4 regions of the Bradyrhizobium sp. AZCC 2230 genome follow, and region 2 is predicted to be linked to each of the others. Evidence: predicted binding sites of a transcription regulator. Region 2 holds the regulator's gene; each other region holds the start of a gene.
What was found. Region 2 encodes PhoB, which activates phosphate uptake and scavenging genes when phosphate is short. Its sites were predicted from a motif close to TGTCATNNANCTGTCAT; they were not measured.
Positions count from the first base shown of each region.

Region 1: phnC (phosphonate ABC transporter ATP-binding protein) is a predicted target of PhoB. The motif match lies at 1,886-1,902, and genes of this name have one in related genera.
Region 3: V1280_RS24255 (YdcH family protein) is a predicted target of PhoB. The motif match lies at 3,292-3,308, and genes of this name have one in related genera.
Region 4: pstS (phosphate ABC transporter substrate-binding protein PstS) is a predicted target of PhoB. The motif match lies at 2,143-2,159, and genes of this name have one in related genera.

Region 1 is NZ_JAZHRS010000001.1:5,580,489-5,585,509, forward strand. It holds gene phnD (phosphonate ABC transporter substrate-binding protein) at 1-908, opposite strand, end outside; gene phnC (phosphonate ABC transporter ATP-binding protein) at 966-1,775, opposite strand; gene V1280_RS26760 (chloramphenicol acetyltransferase) at 1,950-2,609, shown strand; gene V1280_RS26765 (alpha-D-ribose 1-methylphosphonate 5-triphosphate diphosphatase) at 2,606-3,802, shown strand; gene V1280_RS26770 (DUF1045 domain-containing protein) at 3,821-4,525, shown strand; gene V1280_RS26775 (dihydrodipicolinate synthase family protein) at 4,629-5,021, opposite strand, start outside.
Region 2 is NZ_JAZHRS010000001.1:6,790,126-6,795,146, reverse strand. It holds gene argF (ornithine carbamoyltransferase) at 1-54, opposite strand, end outside; gene V1280_RS32425 (aspartate aminotransferase family protein) at 54-1,256, opposite strand; gene V1280_RS32420 (GcrA family cell cycle regulator) at 1,710-2,219, shown strand; gene phoB (phosphate regulon transcriptional regulator PhoB) at 2,333-3,040, opposite strand; gene phoU (phosphate signaling complex protein PhoU) at 3,063-3,779, opposite strand; gene pstB (phosphate ABC transporter ATP-binding protein PstB) at 3,791-4,612, opposite strand; gene pstA (phosphate ABC transporter permease PstA) at 4,609-5,021, opposite strand, start outside.
Region 3 is NZ_JAZHRS010000001.1:5,053,943-5,058,963, forward strand. It holds gene V1280_RS24245 (sensor domain-containing protein) at 1-1,602, opposite strand, end outside; gene V1280_RS24250 (NAD(P)/FAD-dependent oxidoreductase) at 1,808-2,911, shown strand; gene V1280_RS24255 (YdcH family protein) at 3,024-3,206, opposite strand; gene V1280_RS24260 (YdcH family protein) at 3,534-3,740, shown strand; gene V1280_RS24265 (hypothetical protein) at 3,877-4,095, shown strand; gene V1280_RS24270 (hypothetical protein) at 4,117-4,368, shown strand; gene V1280_RS24275 (GGDEF domain-containing protein) at 4,430-5,021, opposite strand, start outside.
Region 4 is NZ_JAZHRS010000001.1:7,876,394-7,881,414, reverse strand. It holds gene V1280_RS37575 (L,D-transpeptidase) at 1-1,571, opposite strand, end outside; gene V1280_RS37570 (hypothetical protein) at 1,894-2,073, shown strand; gene pstS (phosphate ABC transporter substrate-binding protein PstS) at 2,203-3,255, shown strand; gene V1280_RS37560 (CaiB/BaiF CoA transferase family protein) at 3,283-4,476, opposite strand; gene V1280_RS37555 (ABC transporter substrate-binding protein) at 4,514-5,021, opposite strand, start outside.

The DNA.
Region 1 (5,021 bases), 1.2 Mb from region 2:
GCATCGACGAACTTAATCAGGTCGATGGTCTTGTTGTAATCGTCATTGGCGATCGGCTCCCACGGCTTGTTCTTGCCGTCGGAGAGTTTCTTGAACGCCTCGGGATCCTTCTGGGCCGCATCCAGGAAGGCCTTCTTGATCGCAGCCTTCATGTCATCCGGCAGGTCGCTGAGATAGGCGTAGGGCGAATTGATGATGAGGTCGGACTTCACGATGATGCGGAAGTCTTCCTTCTTCATCACGGTGCCGTCTGACGACTTCACCATGCCCTTGTTGAGCATGCGGGTCAGGTTCGAATCGTCGTCGGCGTTCCACCAATTGGCGGCAACGTCGACGGTGCCCTGGGCCAGTGCCAGTACGGCGTTCTCGTGGCTGCCGGTGAAGAGCACCTTGGAGAAATAGGCGTCCGGATCAATGCCCAACGCGTTCAGCTTGAAACGGGGCATGTTGTTGCCGGAAGTAGAATTCGGATCAACAAGCCCGAGATTCTTGCCCCTGAGGTCCTCGATCTTCTGGTACGGCGACTTCGCCAGCACGTAGAACACCGAGTAATAGCCCTTCGAGCCGTCGGCGTTGACGTCGATCACGAAAGCGTCGGTCTTGACGCCGGTCAGGCGGGCGCGCGCGAACGAGGCCGGACCGTAATAGCCGATGTGGATGTTGCCGGCGCGCTGACCTTCGATGACGGCCGCGTAGTCGTTGGCGACGCGCAGCGTCACCTTGATGCCGAGTTCCTTCGACAGATAGTTGATGAAGGGCCCGTAGCGCTCGGTGACGCCGGAGCCGTTCTCGGCCGGGATCACGGCGAAGGTGATTTCGGGATATTTCGTCTTCCAGTCTTCGGCGGACGCGGATCCGGCGAAGGTCAGCGCGGCGGCGCCGGCAAGAATGAGTCTGCGAGTGATCATGATACCCTCTTCATCGGTTGGGGTCGGTTGACGCAAAACTTGACTTCAGTCCGCCGCTCAGGCGGCGGCAGCGGTTCCGAGCGCCGGGACGCCTTCGGGTGCCGGCGCGGGCGTTCCGCCCATGACATCGTTGGCTTCGAGATCGTAGAGCTCACGTGCAACAAGATCCGTCAGCGCGGCCGGCGCGCCGTCGAACACCACCCGCCCTGCCGACATGCCGATCAGGCGGTCGCAATAGCTGCGCGCCAGGTCGAGCGAATGCAGATTGCAGAGCACGGTGATGCCGAAATGCTTGTTGATGCGCAGCAGCGCATCCATGACGATTTTGGTGTTGCGCGGATCGAGCGAGGCGATCGGCTCGTCGGCGAGGATGATGTCGGGCTGCTGCACCAGCGCGCGGGCGATCGCGACGCGCTGCTGCTGGCCACCGGAGAGCTGGTCGGCGCGCTGCGCGGCCAGCGAGGCGATGTCGAACTGTTCGAGCGCCGACATCGCCAGCGCCTTGTCCTGCTCCGGCCAGGTCTGCGTCAGCGAGCGCCAGGCCGGCATGGTGGCAAGGCGGCCCATCAGCACATTGGTCAGCACATCGAGCCGGCCGACGAGGTTGAATTGCTGGAAGATCATCGCGGAGCGAGCGCGCCACTGCCGCAGCTCCTTGCCGCGCAGCGCGGTGACGTCGAGACCATCGAACAGGATACGGCCCTGCGTCGGGGTCGCGAGCCGATTGATCATGCGCAGCATGGTCGACTTGCCGGCGCCGGAGCGCCCGATCACACCGACGAAGCCGCCGGGAGCAATTTGAAACGAAGCGTCGTCCACCGCGGCTTTTGCGCCGAAGCGGCACGTCAGACCTTCAACCACCAGCATGCAGGGCTCCAGAGTAGCTGGCGTCCACCGCTAATCCCGGCACTTGACACTTGTGTGACACGCGCCGTGCAGTGCGGCGATGCAACACACCTCATCCCCTGTCATTGTATCGTCATGACATTGTCATCGAGCCGCTCGAAGACGAGCGCCTACCCTCAAGCTTTCGGATGCAACATGGCCGGCAAAGTGCTTTCGGTCGAACCGACCATCGATCCTTCGGCGAAGCTGCACGAGACCCGGCTCGGCGCCTATACCGAGGTCGGCGCGCGCACGATCCTCCATGAGGTCGCGATGGGCGATTACTCCTACGTCGTCAACGACGCGCAGATCACCTACACCACCATCGGAAAGTTCTGCTCGATCGCGGCCATGACGCGGATCAATCCGGGCAATCATCCGATGCATCGCGCCACCCAGGCGCACTTCACCTACCGCTCCAGCGCCTACTTTCCGGGCGAGAGCGACGACACCAATTTCTTCGACTGGCGGCGTCAGCATCACGTCCATATCGGCCATGACGTCTGGATCGGTCATGGCGCGGTCGTGCTGCCGGGCCGCAACATCGGCACCGGCGCGGTGATCGCAGCGGGTGCCATCGTCACCAAGGACGTGCCGGCCTATACCATCGTCGCCGGTAATCCGGCGCGGATCGTGCGGCGCCGGTTCTCCGAAGCGGTTGCCGGACGGCTGGCCAGGCTGGCATGGTGGGACTGGGATCACGACAAATTGCGTGAAGCCCTGCCCAATTTCCGCAGGCTCGCAATTGAAGATTTCCTGACGGCATACGAAGCAGGGGCAAGTTCCTCTTCCAGCAAACGAAGCGCGGTCGCGTGACAGACATTTTCATCGAAGGTGGCCGGACCCTGATCGGCTCCGAGCTCGCCGAAACCTCCCTTGGCGTCTCCGGAACGGACATTGCTCAAATCGATGCGTCACGTGGCCGCTCTCGGCTCGCGATCGATGCGCGCAACCTGCTGGTGCTGCCCGGCATCGTCGATCTCCATGGCGATGCCTTCGAGCGGCAGATGATGCCGCGCGCCGGCGTCGATTTCCCGATCGATGTCGCACTGGCCGACACCGATCGCCAGGTCATCAGCAACGGCATCACCACGGTGTTCCACGCCACGACCTGGTCGTGGGAGCCGGGCCTGCGCAGCGGCGACAATGCAAAACGCCTGCTCGAGGCGATCGAACGGCAGCGTCCCCAATTTGCCGCCGACACTCGCTTCCACCTGCGGCACGAGACCTACAATCTCGATGCCGAAGACGAGATCGGCCGGTGGCTGGCCGAGGGTCGCGTCGACCTGTTCGCCTTCAACGACCACATGGATGGAGTCGTCGCCGAAATCTCCAATCCGCGCAAGCGCAACCGCATGGTGGAGCGCACCGGGCTGTCGGGCGAGGATTTCGACAAGCTCGTTGCGCGTATCGTGTCGCGTGCCGCCGATGTTCCGGCTTCGATCACCCGGCTTGCTGCAGCGGCACGCGGCGCCGAGGTGCGGATGCTCTCGCATGACGATGCGACTCCGGCGATGCGCCGGGATTTTCGCAGCCTCGGCGTGACGCTCGCCGAATTTCCGGTCAACGAGGAGACGGCGCGCGAAGCCGCAGATCATGGCGACGCCATCGTCTACGGCGCGCCGAACGTCGTGCGCGGCGGCAGCCACACCGGCTGGACCAAGGCCTCCGACATGATCGCGAAGGGGCTCTGCTCGGTGCTGGCATCCGACTATTACTATCCGGCGCCGCTGCTCGCTGCCTTCCGTCTTGCCGCAGACGGCGTGCTACCGCTGACGGAAGCCTGGAAGCTGATCTCGTCGGCACCGGCGCAAGCCACAGGCCTGACCGATCGCGGCACGCTCGCCGCCGGACATCGCGCCGACATCCTGTTGGTCGACGATAGCGCGTCGCAGCGGCCGCGGCTTGTCGCGGTGATCGCCGCCGGCAAGCTCGCGCATCTCACCGATGCGACGCGGCTGCTCGCTACTGCGGCGGCGCCGGCGCGCGAGACTGTCGTTGCGGCATAAATTGGTTATGCTCCGGCAATGACAGGTTTTCCCCGCTACGCGATCTATTTCGCCGCCGGCGCCGACAATGTGCTGTCCCGCTTCGGCGCCGAGTTGCTCGGCTATGATGCCTATACGAGCGACGAGCTTTCGTTTCCGCAAGGCACCCTGCATGCCGTGCCGGACTGGCGCGACATTACCGCCGATCCCCGCAAATACGGCTTTCACGGCACGCTGAAGGCGCCGATGGCGCTGGTATCAGGCAACACAGAGGCCGAGCTCAAGGCTGCCTGCGCGACATTCGCCGCGAAGGCGCGGCCGATGCCGGTGATCCAGCCGGTGGTCGATGCCATCAGCGGCTTCATCGCCGTCATTCCGGCTGAGCCGGTCGACGCGCTCCTGCAACTGGCAGCCGACTGTGTCCGCGATTTCGATTCCTTCCGTCCGGCCCTGACAGCGGAAGAGCGCGCGCGGCGAAAACCCGAAAAGCTCAGCGCGCGCCAGCGCGAGTATCTCGACCGCTGGGGTTATCCCTACGTGATGGAAGAATTCCGCTTCCATATGACGCTGACGGGACGGCTGGATGCGGAGCGGCGCGGGCCGATTCTGGAGATGCTGCGGGCGAGGTTTGCCACGCTGAAGCTCGACGCGCTGGCGATCGATCGTATCGCGCTGTTTAAGCAGGATGATGCCAAGGCTCGCTTCCGGATCATCGGCGAGTGGCCGCTGGCACCGGCCTCGTAGGGTGGGCAAAGGCGCGAAGCGCCGTGCCCACCATTCTTCGTGACAGCAACGGGTGGTGGGCACGCTCCGCTTTGCCCACCCTACGACAGCGGAGTGCGTGACTCTACTTCCCCCAGCGCAGCGCCAGCGCGTCACGCTCCTTGGCCAATTCCAGCAATCCCGCGCGCGTCGCCGGATGCAGCGGCTGCAGCGGATGCCGCACCGCGTCCGACTTGATCACACCGCCGGCCTGCATCATCGCCTTGCAGGCGATCAGGCCGCATTGGCGGTTCTCGTAGTTGATCAGCGGCAGCCAGCGTTCATAGGCGGCCTTCGCCTCCTCGCGCTTGCCGGCAAAATAGGGATCGATGATCTGGCGAATGCCGTCGGGATAGCCGCCGCCGGTCATGGCGCCGGTCGCGCCTGCATCGAGATCGGCGAGCAGCGTGATCGCCTCCTCACCGTCCCAGGGACCCTCGATATCCTTGCCGCCCGCCTCGATCAGGCTCCTGAGCTT
Region 2 (5,021 bases):
CTCCGACAGCGGCAGCTCGTTGATATCCAGGAAGTGCTTGGGCGTCTTGCTCATCAGCTTGCCGCCCGCTTGTTGCCGGACAGCGCAGTGCAGGCACGTTCGAGCCGGCCGATGCTGTCCTCGATCTCGGCTTCGGTGACGATCAAGGGCGGCAGGAAGCGTACGACATTGTCGCCGGCACCAACGGTGAGCAGCTTTTCGTTGCGAAGCGCTGCGACCAGATCGCCGGAGGGCACCACGGCCTTGATGCCGATCAGCAGCCCCTCGCCGCGGACTTCACTGACGACATCGGGGTGACGGTCGATCACGGAAGCGAGCTTCTGCTTGAGCAGCAGCGACATCTTCTGCACGTGGTCGAAGAAGCGGGGCTTGAGCATGACGTCGAGCACGGCGTTCGCAGCCGAGATCGCCAGCGGGTTGCCGCCGAAGGTCGAGCCGTGCGAGCCGGGCCCCATGCCGGAGGCCGCGTCCGCGGTCGCCAGCACCGCGCCGATCGGGAAGCCGCCGCCGAGCGCCTTCGCGAGCGACATCACGTCAGGCGTGACGCCGGTGCGCCGATGCGCGAAGAGATCGCCGGTGCGGCCCATGCCGGTCTGCACCTCGTCGAAGGCGAGCAGCAGGCCCTTCTCATCGCAGAGCTGACGCAACGCCCTCAGGAAGGAAGGCGTCGCCGAACGCACGCCGCCCTCGCCCTGGATCGGTTCAATCAGGATGCCGGCGGTCTGCGGACCGATCGCCTTCTTCACGGCCTCGATGTCGCCATGCGGGATCTGGTCGAAACCGTCCATCGGCGGACCGAAACCTTCGAGATATTTTGCAGAGCCGGTCGCAGCCAGCGTCGCCAGCGTGCGGCCGTGGAAAGCGCCTTCGAAGGTGATGATGCGGTAGCGCTCCGGATGTCCCTTGGAGAAGTGATAATGGCGGACCAGCTTGATCACACCCTCCAGCGCTTCCGCGCCGGAATTGCAGAAGAACACGAAGTCCGCAAAACTCTCGTTGCAGAGCCGGTTCGCGAGCTTCTCGCCGTCCGGGCTCTGAAACAGGTTCGACATGTGCCAGAGCTTGGTCGCCTGCTCCTGCAGCGCCTTGACCAGCGCGGGATGGGCATGGCCGAGCGCATTCACCGCCACGCCCGAGGTGAAATCGAGATAGCGATCGCCATTGGTCGCGATCAGCCAGCAGCCTTCGCCGCGCTCGAAACCGATGTCGGCCCTAGCGAAAACGGGGAGCAAATGCGGCGCGGCGCTATTGGTCATGATGGTCTCTTTGGATGTTTCGGACGGCCTGAACGTGCGTTGCGCAGCGCATCATTGGTCCGGAAAACGAAACGTGCCGCCTTTTAAGGGCGGCACGCACCACTATCTTATGCCTGGCACCATTGGTGTCAATGCCGCCCGGAAAGCCCCGCGAAACGCTGATTCCGTAGTCTTGCGGTGCCAAATTTGCGGGGTTTTGGCCACGGAACATGTGGAAGCGAGTCGGCGGACTCTTGCGCGTGAGTCACGCCATATTGTAGCGTTTGGCTTGTCAGATACGACATCTCGTGCAGCGGTTCTGATCCCAAAAGTCCTCATGTACCGGCGTAAACGTTCGGGCGTCTCATTGCGCCCGGCGAGCCTTAAGGGATTCTGGCGGCACGGGTTTTTCGAGGCTTAGGCATTCGTCGTGCCGCCCCAGGATGGCAGGCGCGCGGCGAAGGAAAGGTTACAATGACGGTTTTGACCTGGTCCGACGATCGCGTCGAGCAGTTGAAAAAGCTCTGGGAGGCCGGACTTTCGGCCAGCCAGATCGCCGCTGAGCTTGGGAATGTCACCCGCAACGCCGTGATCGGCAAGGTGCACAGGCTCGGCCTGTCGGGCCGCGCCAAGAGCCCGTCTTCGGCAGCTCCGCGGCCGCGCAAGGCGCGTCCGGCGCAGCACATGATGCGGGTGAGCAGGCCCATCGCGCGCGGCAACACCGCGCTGGCGCAGGCCTTCGAGGTCGAGGTGGAGGCTGAACCGGTCACCTACGACAACGTGGTACCGATGAGCCAGCGGCTGTCGCTGCTCGAATTGAACGAGGCCACCTGCCACTGGCCGGTCGGCGATCCCTCGAGCCCGGATTTCTTCTTCTGCGGCGGCAAGGCGCTCTCCGGCCTGCCCTATTGCGCCCAGCACTCGCGGGTGGCGTATCAGCCGGCAGCGGATCGTCGGCGCGCTCCGGCGAAGCCGCCGCGGTAGGCTCAGCTCCAAACGACAACGTCCGGGCCTGGTGCGCAATTGCGCATGGGGCCGGGACGATCGGCAGAAGATCAGCGCGCCTTCGGCGCGCTTTTTGTTTGAGGTCCGTCCGCTCAGGCCTGCTCGGCCTTCGCGAACCGATCATCGAGCGCATAGCCCGCACCGCGCACGGTGCGGATCGGGTCCTGCTCGCGGCCGAGATTGAGCAGCTTGCGCAGGCGGCCGATATGCACGTCGACGGTACGCTCGTCGATGTAGATGTCGCGACCCCAGACGCTGTCGAGCAGCTGCTCGCGCGAGAACACGCGGCCGGGATGCTCCAGGAAGAACTCAAGCAGGCGATATTCGGTCGGACCGAGATCGATCGGCCGGCCGGAGCGCGCCACGCGACGCTTTTCGCGGTCGAGCTCGATATCGCCGAAAGCGAGCACCGTGGCGAGCCGCTCGGGGCTCGCGCGCCGGAGCAGGCCCTTCACACGCGCCAGCAGCTCGGGCACCGAGAACGGCTTGACGATGTAATCGTCGGCGCCGGTCGCCAGGCCCCGCACCCGCTCACTCTCCTCGCCGCGCGCGGTGAGCATGATGATCGGCAGCTGCTTGGTGTCGGACCGCGCACGCAGCCTGCGGCACAGCTCGATGCCGGATAGTCCCGGCAACATCCAGTCGAGCACGATCAGATCGGGGATGTGCTCCTTGAGACGGGTGTCGGCGTCGTCGCCGCGCATCACCGTCTCGACGTCATAGCCGTCGCCTTCGAGGTTGTAGCGGAGGAGCTCGGTAAGAGCTTCCTCGTCCTCAACCACCATAATGCGTGCGCCCATGGGGTCGTCGCTCCTTAAGGATTCAAGTATTGGGGACCGTCGTGGCGAAGGTCGTCATGTCGCCCTTCGGTCGCTTGTCGGTGATGGCCTGGCCTTCGATCATGTAGAACACGGTCTCGGCAATGTTGGTGGCGTGGTCGCCGATCCGCTCGATGTTCTTGGCGCAGAACATCAGGTGGATGCAGAACGAGATGTTGCGCGGATCCTCCATCATGTAGGTGAGGAGCTCGCGGAACAGCGAGGTGCAGATGGCGTCGACTTCCTCGTCGCCCTTCCACACCGCCATCGCCGCCGGCAGGTCGTGCGCGGCATAGGCATCCAGCACCGATTTGACCTGCTGCTGCACGAGGTCGGTCATGTGCTCGAGGCCGCGGAACAGCTTGAGCGGATGGAAATCCGTCTCCAGCGCCGCGACGCGCTTGCCCATGTTCTTTGCGAGGTCGCCGATCCGCTCGAGATCGGTGGCGACGCGCATGGCGCCGACGATCTCGCGCAGATCCACCGCCATCGGCTGGCGGCGCGCGATCGTGAGCACGGCGCGCTCCTCGATCTTCTTCTGCAGCGTGTCGAGCTCGGCGTCGGTGGTGACGACGCGCTGGCCGAGCGCGACGTCGCGGCGGATCAGCGCGTCGACGGAATCGACGATCATGCGCTCGGCGATGCCGCCCATCTCGGCGACCAGGCGCGTGAGCTCCTGGAGGTCGGTGTCGAAGGCCTTTGCGGTATGTTCAGAACCCATATTCCGTCTCCTCAGCCGAACCGGCCGGTGATGTAATCCTGCGTGCGCCGGTCGGTCGGCGACGTGAAGATCTTGCTGGTGTCGTCGAACTCGATCAGCTCGCCGAGATACATGAAGGCGGTCTTGTCGGAGACGCGGGCCGCCTGCTGCATGTTGTGGGTCACGATCGCGATCGTATAGTTCTCGGACAGTTCCTGGATCAGCTCCTCGACCTTGGCGGTCGAGATCGGATCGAGCGCCGAGCAGGGCTCGTCGAACAGGATCACCTCGGGCCGCACGGCGACGGTGCGGGCGATGCAGAGGCGCTGCTGCTGGCCGCCGGAGAGCGACAGACCGGAGGCGTTGAGCTTGTCCTTGACCTCATTCCACAGCGCGCCGCCGCGCAGCGCCTTCTCGACGCGGTCGTCCATCTCCGACTTCGAGATCTTCTCGTACAGACGGATACCAAACGCGATGTTCTCGTAGATCGTCATCGGGAACGGCGTCGGCTTCTGGAACACCATGCCGACGCGGGCGCGCAGCAGGTTGAGATCGAGCTTGGGGTCGAGGATGTTGGTCTGGTCGAGGATCAGCTGGCCGGTGACGCGCTGACCCGGATAGAGGTCGTACATCCGGTTGAAGATGCGCAGCAGGGTCGACTTGCCGCAGCCGGACGGGCCGATGAAGGCCGTGACGCGGTTGGCGCCGAGCGCCATATTGATGTTCTTCAGCGCGTGGTGCTCGCCGTAATAGAAGTTGAGATTGCGCACCGTCACCTTGGCGGGGGCATCGGGCAGCACCGGCGCCTGGGGCAGGCCGCCGGCCGCGCTCATCGATACGGAAACATCACTCATTTTGCGGTCCTCTCGGCGCCAAGAATGCGCGCGCCAATGTTCAGGGCAAGCACGGTCAGGGTAATCAGCAGCGCGCCGCTCCAGGCGAGCTGCTTCCAATAGGCGTAGGGGCTCTGGACGAAGTTATTGATGGTGACCGGCAGGTTCGCCATCGTCTTGTTCAGGCCGAGGCTGAAGAACTGGTTCGACAGCGCGGTGAAGAGCAGCGGCGCGGTTTCGCCGGCGACGCGGGCGGTGGCGAGTAGCACGCCGGTGATGAGACCGGAGCGCGCAGCGCGATAAGCGATCCGCTTGATCACCAGCGAGCGCGGCAGGCCAAGGGCGGAAGCCGCCTCACGCAGCGCGTTCGGCACCAGCAGCAGCATGTCCTCGGTCGTGCGCAGCACCACCGGGATCACGATCACGGCCA
Region 3 (5,021 bases), 1.7 Mb from region 2:
CAGGCCGCCGCGCGCGGTGTCCTGCAGCCGCAGGGCCACCTCGATCAGCAGCTTGTCGCCAAGCGCATGGCCGAACACATCGTTGACTTCCTTGAGGCCGTCGAGATCGACGCACAGGACCGCAAATTCCTCGTCGGTCCCTTCGCAGGCCTCGATCATCTGGTTCAGCGCCTGAAGGAAGGCGGCGCGGTTCGGCAAATCCGTGAGGCCGTCATGATAGGCCATGTGCGCCATCCGCGACTCGGTCTGCCGGCGGTTGGTGACGTCCTCGTGGGTCTTGATCAGATATTGCGGCTCGCCGGCATCGTTGAGCACCGTGGCCCGCCGGGTCAGGAACAGGCGCAGGCCGTCCTTGGTGGAGATCGGATGCTCCTCGGTGATCATCCCGCGCTTCTTGATCGCGGCCTCGTCGCGCGCGATGATCAGCTTGGCTTCCTTGGCGTTGAAGATGTCGGAGGCGGTCAGGCCGGTCGCTTCCTCGCGCCTGCGGTTGAGGATCGTCTCGGCGCTGCGGTTGGCGAGCAGGTAGCGGCCATCCTTGACCTGCTCCACGATCAGCGCCACCGGAATATTGTCGACCACGAGCTCGAGGAACTTCTTGGTGTTCTCCAGCTCCACCGACAGCGATTGCCGATCGGTGATGTCCTCGAACACCACCAGCAGGAATTCCGGCTTGTTGCTCTCGTTGCGGACCACGATGCGGATCGAGGCCACCATGCGCCGGGCCTGGTCGCGCTGGACCTCAACCTCGAATTCGTTGCGATACTGTCCTTCAGGCGCCAGCAGCGCGGCCCGGTCGGTCGCCTCGATGCTCGCCGCCGATTTCGGGTCGAACAGCTCGCGCGCATTCTTGCCGACGACCTGATCGCGCGAAAAGCCCCAGAACCGCTCATAGGCACGGTTGGCGAAGATGTAGCGGCCGTCCTCGATGTTCTTCGCGGCCACGCAGGCCGGCACGTTGTCCAGCACCGTTTCCAGGAATTGCTTGGTCGAGGCGAGCTGCCGCGACAGCTTGCGCTGCTCGCTGACGTCGAGATGGGTCGCCACCGAGCCGCCGTTCGGCAGAACGAAATATTTAACCAGGATAGCGCGGCCATCCGGCAGTTCGGTGATCAGGCCGTTGGAGCTTGCCGCCTTCTCGTAGAAGTCGTCATCGGAGACGGCGAGGACGCCGCGCTGGCGCCGCAACTCGAGGATGTCGTAGCCGGTCATGCCGGTCCACAGGTCCGAGCGCGTCAGGCCGTAGATCTCGATATAGCGGTCGTTGCAGAAGATGATGCGCCGCTGCGCATCCGTCATCACCACGCCCTGGTTGAGATTGTTCATGGCGGAGGAGACGAAGGCGTTGCGCCGCAACTGCGAACGCTTGCTCCGGCGCAGCGCGGAATGGATCCACAGCGCGACGGCCGCGAGGAAGGCGCAGACGACAACGCCCCCAATCAGCGCTTCCCAGATCAAATTGGGGTCGAGATTGCCGAGATCGCTCGGCGGATTGAGGCTGTCGGCATAGGCACGCGAAGGCGCGACCGCGCTGGCCAGGCACACGACGGCCTGCACAGCAATCGGAAGCATGCTGCCTTCCTGCCAGTTCTTCTCAGCCATCAGCCACCCGCGATTTCAACTCCGGATTGTCTGGCTTCACGGGTTTGGATCGGGTAAACGCCTGTACGCCCAACAGAAAAATCTGACGCGAAATACGGCAATTGCCCTGACATGATAAATGCTTCCTTAATGGACAACGGCCGCGCGGCGCGTTTCCCAGGCAAACCGGCCCTCTCGGCAATTTCAACGGGACTTCTGCGCAACCATGGATAGGGTCGACTGCGTCGTCATCGGAGCCGGCGTGGTCGGGCTCGCGGTGGCCCGGAAGCTGGCCCAGGCCGGGCGCGAAGTGATCGTGCTCGAGGAAGCCGAGGCCATCGGCACCATCACCTCGTCACGCAACAGCGAGGTGATCCATGCCGGGATCTACTACCGCGCCGGAAGCTGGATGGCGCGCATGTGCGTCAGCGGCAAGCATGCGCTCTACCGCTATTGCGGCGAGCGCGGCATCCCGCACAAGAATTGCGGCAAGCTGATCGTCGCGACCAATGCAAAGGAGACCGAGAAGCTGCAATCGATCAAGGCGCATGCTGAGGCCAACGGCGTGCTCGACATGCAGTTGCTCTCGGGCGAAGCCGCGCGCGCGCTGGAGCCGGCGCTGGCCTGCGACGCCGCGCTGCTGTCGCCGTCGACCGGCATCATCGACAGCCATGCCTACATGCTCTCGCTGCGCGGCGAGGCCGAGGCAGCCGGCGCGGCCTTTGCGTTTCACACACCGCTGATCCGCGCCAAGGCGGACGCCGGAATGATCGAGATCGAAGCCGGCGGCGAAGCGCCGATGACGCTGCAATGCGGCCTGCTCGTCAACGCCGCCGGGCTTTCGGCGACGACCGTGGCACGCCACATCGAGGGCATGCCGATCGACCGGATTCCGCCGGCCTATCTCGCCAAGGGAAACTATTTCAGCTGCAACGCGCGCGCACCATTCTCGCACCTGATCTATCCGGTGCCCGAGCCCGGCGGACTCGGCGTGCATCTCACGCTGGACATGGCAGGACAGGCGCGCTTCGGCCCCGACGTCGAATGGATCGAGACGATCGACTATGAGGTCGATCCGTCACGCGCCGAACGCTTCTATCCTGCGATCCGCAAATACTGGCCGACGCTTCCCGATGGCGCGTTGATGCCGAGCTATTCGGGCATCCGCCCGAAGATCGTGCCGCCGGCCGTAGCGACGCAGGATTTCCTGATGCAGGGTCCGCGCGACCATGGCGTCGCGGGTCTGGTCAATCTGTTCGGCATCGAATCGCCGGGACTGACATCGTCGCTCGCGATCGCAGACCACGTCGCGGAGCTCGCAGAGATCTAACCACTGCGCAATGACGGTTGCGCGAGTTGCGTACCTACAGCAGGGATGAGCGCAAAGGCTCTCACCCCTGCCTGAAAGGATACGATCAAACTTTACGCTGTTACGGGGTTTACTAGTGAAGCGTGTCGCCGGTGTGCTTCAGACGCTCGATCTGGTCCTTGACCATCAACTTCCGGCGCTTCAACTCAACAATTTGCAGGTCGTCTGTTGAAAGGTGCACGAGAGCATCGTGCAATTCGTTTTCGAGAGTTTTGTGCTTCCGTTCCAATTCAACCAGATGTGCCTGAATTGTCATTCGAAACCTCCTCGGTAGGGGTGAACCTTGGATTCGATCCGGACGGGGAAGTGTACATCACCGATTCGATCTGTCGATGGGTATCCGTCGTCGCACCGTCATTTTTGAAAATTCATATGTAATGAACCGTGAGTAAGGAACCAATTGGTGAAAAATCCATGATATCAATGCGCTTGCGCAACGCCGCAGCGAATCGTTGAAATATCTTGCGAGGGAGCGGTAGGCGAAGGCCGCAGATCGCTTGCGATCACGCCGCGCAAGGACGATAATTTCCACAGGGCATCCACAGCCTTAATTTCAGCCTATCGGTTTTCGGCCACCGCAGACATGACCAATGAAGACGAGCGTGAGCTCGAAACCGAGCTCACCCGGTTGCAGCAGGAACACCGAGATCTCGATGCGGCGATCGATGCACTGCATCAATCGCCCGCCCCCGACCTATTGCGGTTACAGCGGTTGAAGAAACGCAAGCTGTTGTTGCGCGACCGTATCGCCTTCATCGAAGACCAGATCACGCCCGACATCATCGCCTGATCCGCGAGCAGTCGCGGATTGCCGCGCATGAATCCGCTTGACTCAAAAAGAACAAAAGAGGAACATAAATCTCGCCCCCGACGCCCAAGGAAACGTCCAAGGAAACGCCCAAGGACAACCCGCAAGGACACCGCAGATGTCAGCCCCGGCCCTTCTCGACAACAGCTATTATGAGCAAGCGTGCGATCAAGCGATCGCGATGTGTGACGGCAATCTGCGCAGCACCATCAAGGCGCTGATCATGGCCAACGAATATCTGGAAGCCGAACTGGAAGAGCTGCAGGCCGCGATTGCGGCCGGCTGCATTCCCGAGACCTCGCGCAGCTGGACGCGGGGCAAGAGCGGCGCCGCTTGAGTTCATCACCGGAGCAACGCCATGTCGGACGTCACCTACTACGTTGCAATGCCTTTTCTGATCGATGCCGACGGATCGCCTGTCGCGGGCGCCGCCGAAGAGTGCCAGAGCTCGACGGCTGCGCTGCGACGCGCCGAGGCCTTGTCGCGCGGTGCCGGCCATATCGGCGCGGTCGCGTTCAGCCGCAGCGGCGATCCCATGACCGGCGAATTCGGTGATGCCACGCTGCTGCGCAAATTCGGCAACGTGCCGGAAGACCTTGCAACGCTGTAAAGCGTTATTGTTTGAGCATGATCTTTTCGGAAAACCGCTGCACACTTTTCCGGATCATGCTCTAGCTGCTCACAAGCCTGATCCGCGGCTCGTGCCGCCGATGGGCCTTGCGCACATACATGGCGGCGTCAGCCTCCTCCAGCGCGCGGACGGCATCGGACTGCGCACCGAGCAACGCGACACCGGCGGAGGCGCCCGCCGTCACGTGCTGGCCGCGAAAGGTGAACGACAAATCGTCGATCGCCTGCTCGAAGATCACAGCCTTCGCCTTGGCGTCGGTCTCGCTGAGATTCCACAACAGCAGGGCAAACTCGTCACCACCGAGACGGCCGACCACGTCGGAGGCGCGGATCTGCCGTGTCAGCGTCGCGGCGATCGCCTTCAGCACTTGGTCGCCGGCGCCATGACCGAAAGAATCGTTGATCGGCTTCAACCGGTCGACGTCGAGCACGATCAGCGCGCCGCTGGCGCGGTAGCGCTTCATGTAGGCGACGGCGCGCTGGAGCTCGCGCTCGAAGCCGCGCCGGTTGGGGATATCCAGCAGGAAATCGGTGTCGGCCGCCGCCTCAAGCTCGGCGACGCGCCGCAGCGCTTGCGTGAGCTTGGTCCGCAGGCCGCGGATGGCCGCCTTGCTGGTATCCTTGGTTTTCTTG
Region 4 (5,021 bases), 1.1 Mb from region 2:
TACCAAAAGCTCCGCTGCACCGGCTGCGTCGATTGATAGTACTGGTACTGGCCGCCGCGGCGGCGCGGATTGACCGGCTGCGGAGCGGGATCGCGCTGTCCAAAGAAGAAGAAGCCATTGCCACCAAAACCGCCGCCATTGCCCCAGCCATCGTCGCTGGCCATTTCCACCGGCGGCGCGGTCGGCTTGCGGGTGATGAAGCCGCCTTGCGGATGGTTGCTCAGGACCGCAACGAATTCGGTGCGGTAGTTGGTCTCGGCGCTCAGCGGCTCGTCCGAGATGATGATCGACGAGCGCGGCAATGCCGTCGGCCCGATGCGATCCCACACCTCCTGCGGGATGGTGACGCGGTCGAGCGCGTCCTTGGCGTTGTCGCCCTCGTCGATGGTGACGACGCTCCAGCGCAGGCCCGTGTCGTTCTTCGCCATCGCCGTGAAGATGTGGGTGCCAAGCGGCTGGTCGGGATTGCGGATGGTAACGGGAACTTCGATGCTGGTGTCGAACACCTCACCGCCGCCGTCGGGCGCCGGCTTGTGGGTATTGCGCCGGACATAGAGCTTCTGCGTCGAGCGGCTGACGTAGACCGAGACCGGCTCGGACGCGAGCTTTGCGTCGGTCGCAGCCTTCACGGCTTCGGCCTTCCTGGTCGCGGCCGCCTTGGCGGCGTCCTTTGTCGCGGCCACGGCGTCGCGCTTCGGCTGCGCCGCGGCCTTGGCGGCGTCCAGCTGAGTTGCCGCATCAGCAGCCTTGGTGGCAGCCTTCTGCTTCAGCTCGTCGGCCTTTGCCTTGGCCTGGTCGGTCTTGGCGTTGGCAACCAGCTTGTCGGCATAGGCATTCTCGGCGTCGGCGCGGACCTTCTGCTGCTCGAGCTTGCGCAGCGACGCCGGAAGCGATTGCGCGTCCTTCGCGGCCGCTGCCGCGGCCTTCTTGGCTTCATCAGCCGCGCTCACCGCCACCTCCGCCTCGGCCGAGAGCTTGTCGGCACGCGCGGGCGCCGCCGCGATGGCCTCCTTGCTCGGCACGAACAGCGAGGGATGCGAGAAATCGACCGGAGCGGCGTCGTTCGGCGAGATGATCACCCGCATGCCGATATTGGTCTTGTCGAACAGGCCCTCGGCGAAGGGAAAGGGCATGCGCACGCAGCCATGCGAGGCGGCATAGCCGGGCAGCGGCCCGCCATGCAGCGCGATGCCGTTCCAGGTGATGCGCTGCATGTTCGGCATCCAGGCATCGTCATACATCGAGGAGTGGTGGTCCTTGTCCTTTTCGATGACGGCGAAGACGCCGGCGGGCGTCTCGCGCCCGGTCGTGCCGGTCGAGACCGGCGCACGGAGGATCCAGCCCTCGGAATCGTAGAACGTGACCTGCTGGCTCTTGATCGACACGATCGCCATGATCGGCTCGCCGGCCTCGCGCTGCGCTACCGCCTCGGCGGTCTGGCGCGGCTGCTTGGCGGCAAGGGCTGCGCTCGGGGCGGCCAGCGCGACCGCCGCCGCGAACATCACAATTCCGGAAGCCCCCCAACGCCGCATCACTCCATTAGATTGCGCCGTCGTCATCAGGTCTTTCATGCCATTCCCCGGTTGCCTGTCCGCACTTGCGTCGATCATCGATCAGATTGCGATCTTTGGATTAAGAAATCGCAGCCACCATCTGTTCCGTTTCCGGCGATATTCGGTCCGTTCCGGCGACGAAACTCTCATATACGACGGCCCGCGCGGGCGGAAGGGCGGTCCGCCGCCGGGGCTGGCCTGGAGCTGGCCGGCGCGCTGCGGCAGAATGTCAGCCCTCGGAGGCGGCGGGACGGGATGTGACCGGAATCACAGAGAATTGCGTCAAGCCGCAGGAACGTTGGCGATAAATTCGCCAAACACCGTATCGAAGGATGAACAGGTGTCCTCAAATCTCTCGCAGATTGCGGCGACCGTGGCCGGGCTGGCGCTCCTCGCCACCGGCTTCGTCGTCTTTTCCAAAAGCCCGACCAGGAGTCTGGTTAAAAGCCTCGCGGTCTCGATGTCGCTGGCCGTGCTTGCGGCCGTCCTGATCAGCGTTGCCCGCAATCTCGGATCGTGAGCCCGGCGTTTTTTCAGTTGCTCTGGGCTCCACATCACGTTGCAGCCGAACCAGATGCTTTTCATTTCCATTACATTTTTGTGACATAAACCACAGAGGCTCGCCGGGCGCGCTGCTAGCTTCGCGCCCATGATGAAACATCTCAGGCTCCCGATCGTCCTCACCGCCCTCGTCGTCGCAACGCAGAGCTTCGCTGCCGACACCACGGGCGCAGGTTCAACCTTCGTTTCGCCCGTGATGGCGAAATGGATCGACGCCTACAAGGCGAAGACCGGCAACACCGTGACCTATCAGGCGGTGGGATCGAGCATCGGCATTGGCTTGATCAAGAAGGCTACCGTCGATTTCGGCGCCACCGACATGCCGCTCGATCCCATCGAACTCGAGAAGCTCGGCATGATCCAGTTTCCGATCGTGATCGGCGGCGTCGTTCCGGTCGTCAACATCGACGGCGTCAAGCCCGGCCAGATGCATTTTTCGGGCGAGGTGCTCGCGGGCATCTATCTCGGCAGGATCAAGAGCTGGAACGATCCGGCCATTCGCGCCATCAACCCTGACGTGAGGTTGCCGAACGCGCCGATCACCGTCGTGCATCGCATCGACGGCTCCGGCACGACGTTCAACTGGTCGAACTATCTCTCCAAGGTCAGCCCGCAATGGAAGACATCCGTCGGTGAAGGCACTGCCATCGAATGGCCGGTCGGCCTCGGCGGACGAGGCAATGACGGTGTCGCCTCGCTTGTCGGCCTGGTGCCCGGCTCGATCGGCTACCTCGAATATGCCTACGCGCTGCAACGGCTCGACAAGATCTCGTTCGGCGCGGTGCAGAACAGCGCCGGCAATTTCGTCGTCCCCGACGCCGCGTCGTTCCAGGCGGCGGCTTCGAGCGCGGACTGGACGGCGGACAGGGATTTCCACCTCGTCCTCACCAACGCGCCGGGCGAGGATGCCTATCCGATCACGGCAACGACGTTCGTGGTGATGCCGAAGCAGCCGAAGTCGCCAGAGCGATCGGCTGCGGTCATCGCCTTCGTGCGCTGGTCGCTGGAGAGCGGCAAGACGCAGGCCGAAACGCTCAACTATGTTCCGCTGCCGCAGACCCTGGTCCAGCAGGTCGAAATGTACTGGCAGCAGAGCTTTGGACCGGCGACCATGACCGCGTCGGCCAGCAGCGAGCGATAACACTCCGCGTCAGTTGGCGCGCCAGGTTTACGGCGCGCCGACTGCCTTGTTCGCAACGAGCGTTTCGATCTCGGCATCGCTCAGGCCTGCTTCGCGCAACACCTCGCGCGAATGCTCGCCAAGGCGCGGCGCCATACGATGGATGCCGGCCGGGCTTTCGGAGAACTTTGTCGCGGGGCGGGCCTGGCGGATCCGCCCTTCCGTGGGATGATCGATATCCGCGAACAAGCCGACCGCCGCAAGATGCGGCTGGTCGCCGATCTCGGTGAGCCGGGCAAAGGCGGTGTGCGGCACGTCCAGCCGCAGCAACAGCTCCTCCCACTCCGCCGTGGTGCGGGTCGGCCCGATCTCGCTCATGCGGTCGTAGACCTTGTCGATGTTCTGCGAGCGCAGCACGGGATCGCGCACGCCGAGCTCGTCACTCAATTCGGGGCGGCCGACGGCCTCGAAGAAGGCGCACCAATTGTCGCCCGAATAGGGCAGCATCGTCAGCCAGCCATCCCTGGTCTTCACCGGACGCCGGTTCTTCATCCGCTTGTAGCCGGTCGGGCCGATCGGCGGATCGAACGCGTGGCCGCCGAGCATCTCGATGCTGTTGAAGCCCGCGATCGTCTCCAGCATCGGCACTTCCACCATCTGACCCTGACCGGTGCGCTCGCGCCGGAACAAGGCTGCCGACACCGCGCCAACCATCGCCATGGCGCAGATCTTGTCGCCGATCAGGCTCGGGACGAATTGCGGCTCCTCGTCCGATCCGATCGATGATGCCAGGCCCGACGCCGCCTGGATGATCTCGTCGAAGGCGGGCCGTGCCGCCCACGGGCCGTCCTGGCCAAAACCGGTCGCGGCGGCATAAATGAGCCGCGGATTGAGCCTTGCGCAGTCCCCATAACCGAAGCCGAGCCGCGCCATGGCTGCGGGGCGCACATTGGTGACGAGCGCGTCGACCGTCGGGATCAGCCTGGCCAGCGCCGCCTTGCCGTCCGGATGCTTCAGGTCGAGCGCGAGGCTGCGCTTGTTGCGGTTGACCGCCATGAACTGGCCGCTCATGCCGCGGTTCCGGAACACGCCGGTGTAGCGCCAGGTGTCGCCCGACGGCGGCTCGATCTTGATGACGTCAGCGCCCCAATCACCGAGCATCTGCGCGGCATAGGGTCCGAACAGAACGCTCGTCAGATCGAGAACGCGGGTGCCGCTGAGAGGGCCGGTTGGTGTCGTCATGTCTTCACTGCAGTTGGAGGAAGCGATCACGGTGAGCCTATTCGCCGAGGACGTCGCCGAACAGCTCCCAGGATTTTCCGTTGAAGCGCGCCATCTGCAATTGGCGGATCGGCGTCACCTGCTCGGCCGAGGTGTTGAGCTTGATGCCGGGCAGCAGCATCGGCAGCTCGACATCCTTGAAGGACTGCGCCTGCTTCATCAAATTGGCACGCGTGAGATCATTGCCGGCGCGCTGCAGCACCATCTCCATCATCTGCGCCATGGTGTAGCCGGTGACGTTGAAGATGTCGGCGGGATCAGCGCCGGAATTATAGGTCTTCATCCATTCGCGCCAGGCCTTCATGCCGGCATCGTTCTCCCAGCGCGGATCGCCGGGATCCTTCAGGAAGGCACCGGTGACGATGCCGACGGAATTCTCGAGCCCGGCCGGCGCCAGCACGGAGCCGACGGAATTGGAGACGGCGGGAACGATGATCTGCGGCTTCCAGCCGAGCTCGGCGACCTTCTTGATCGCTTGCGCTGCGAATTTCGGCGTGCACTCGTTG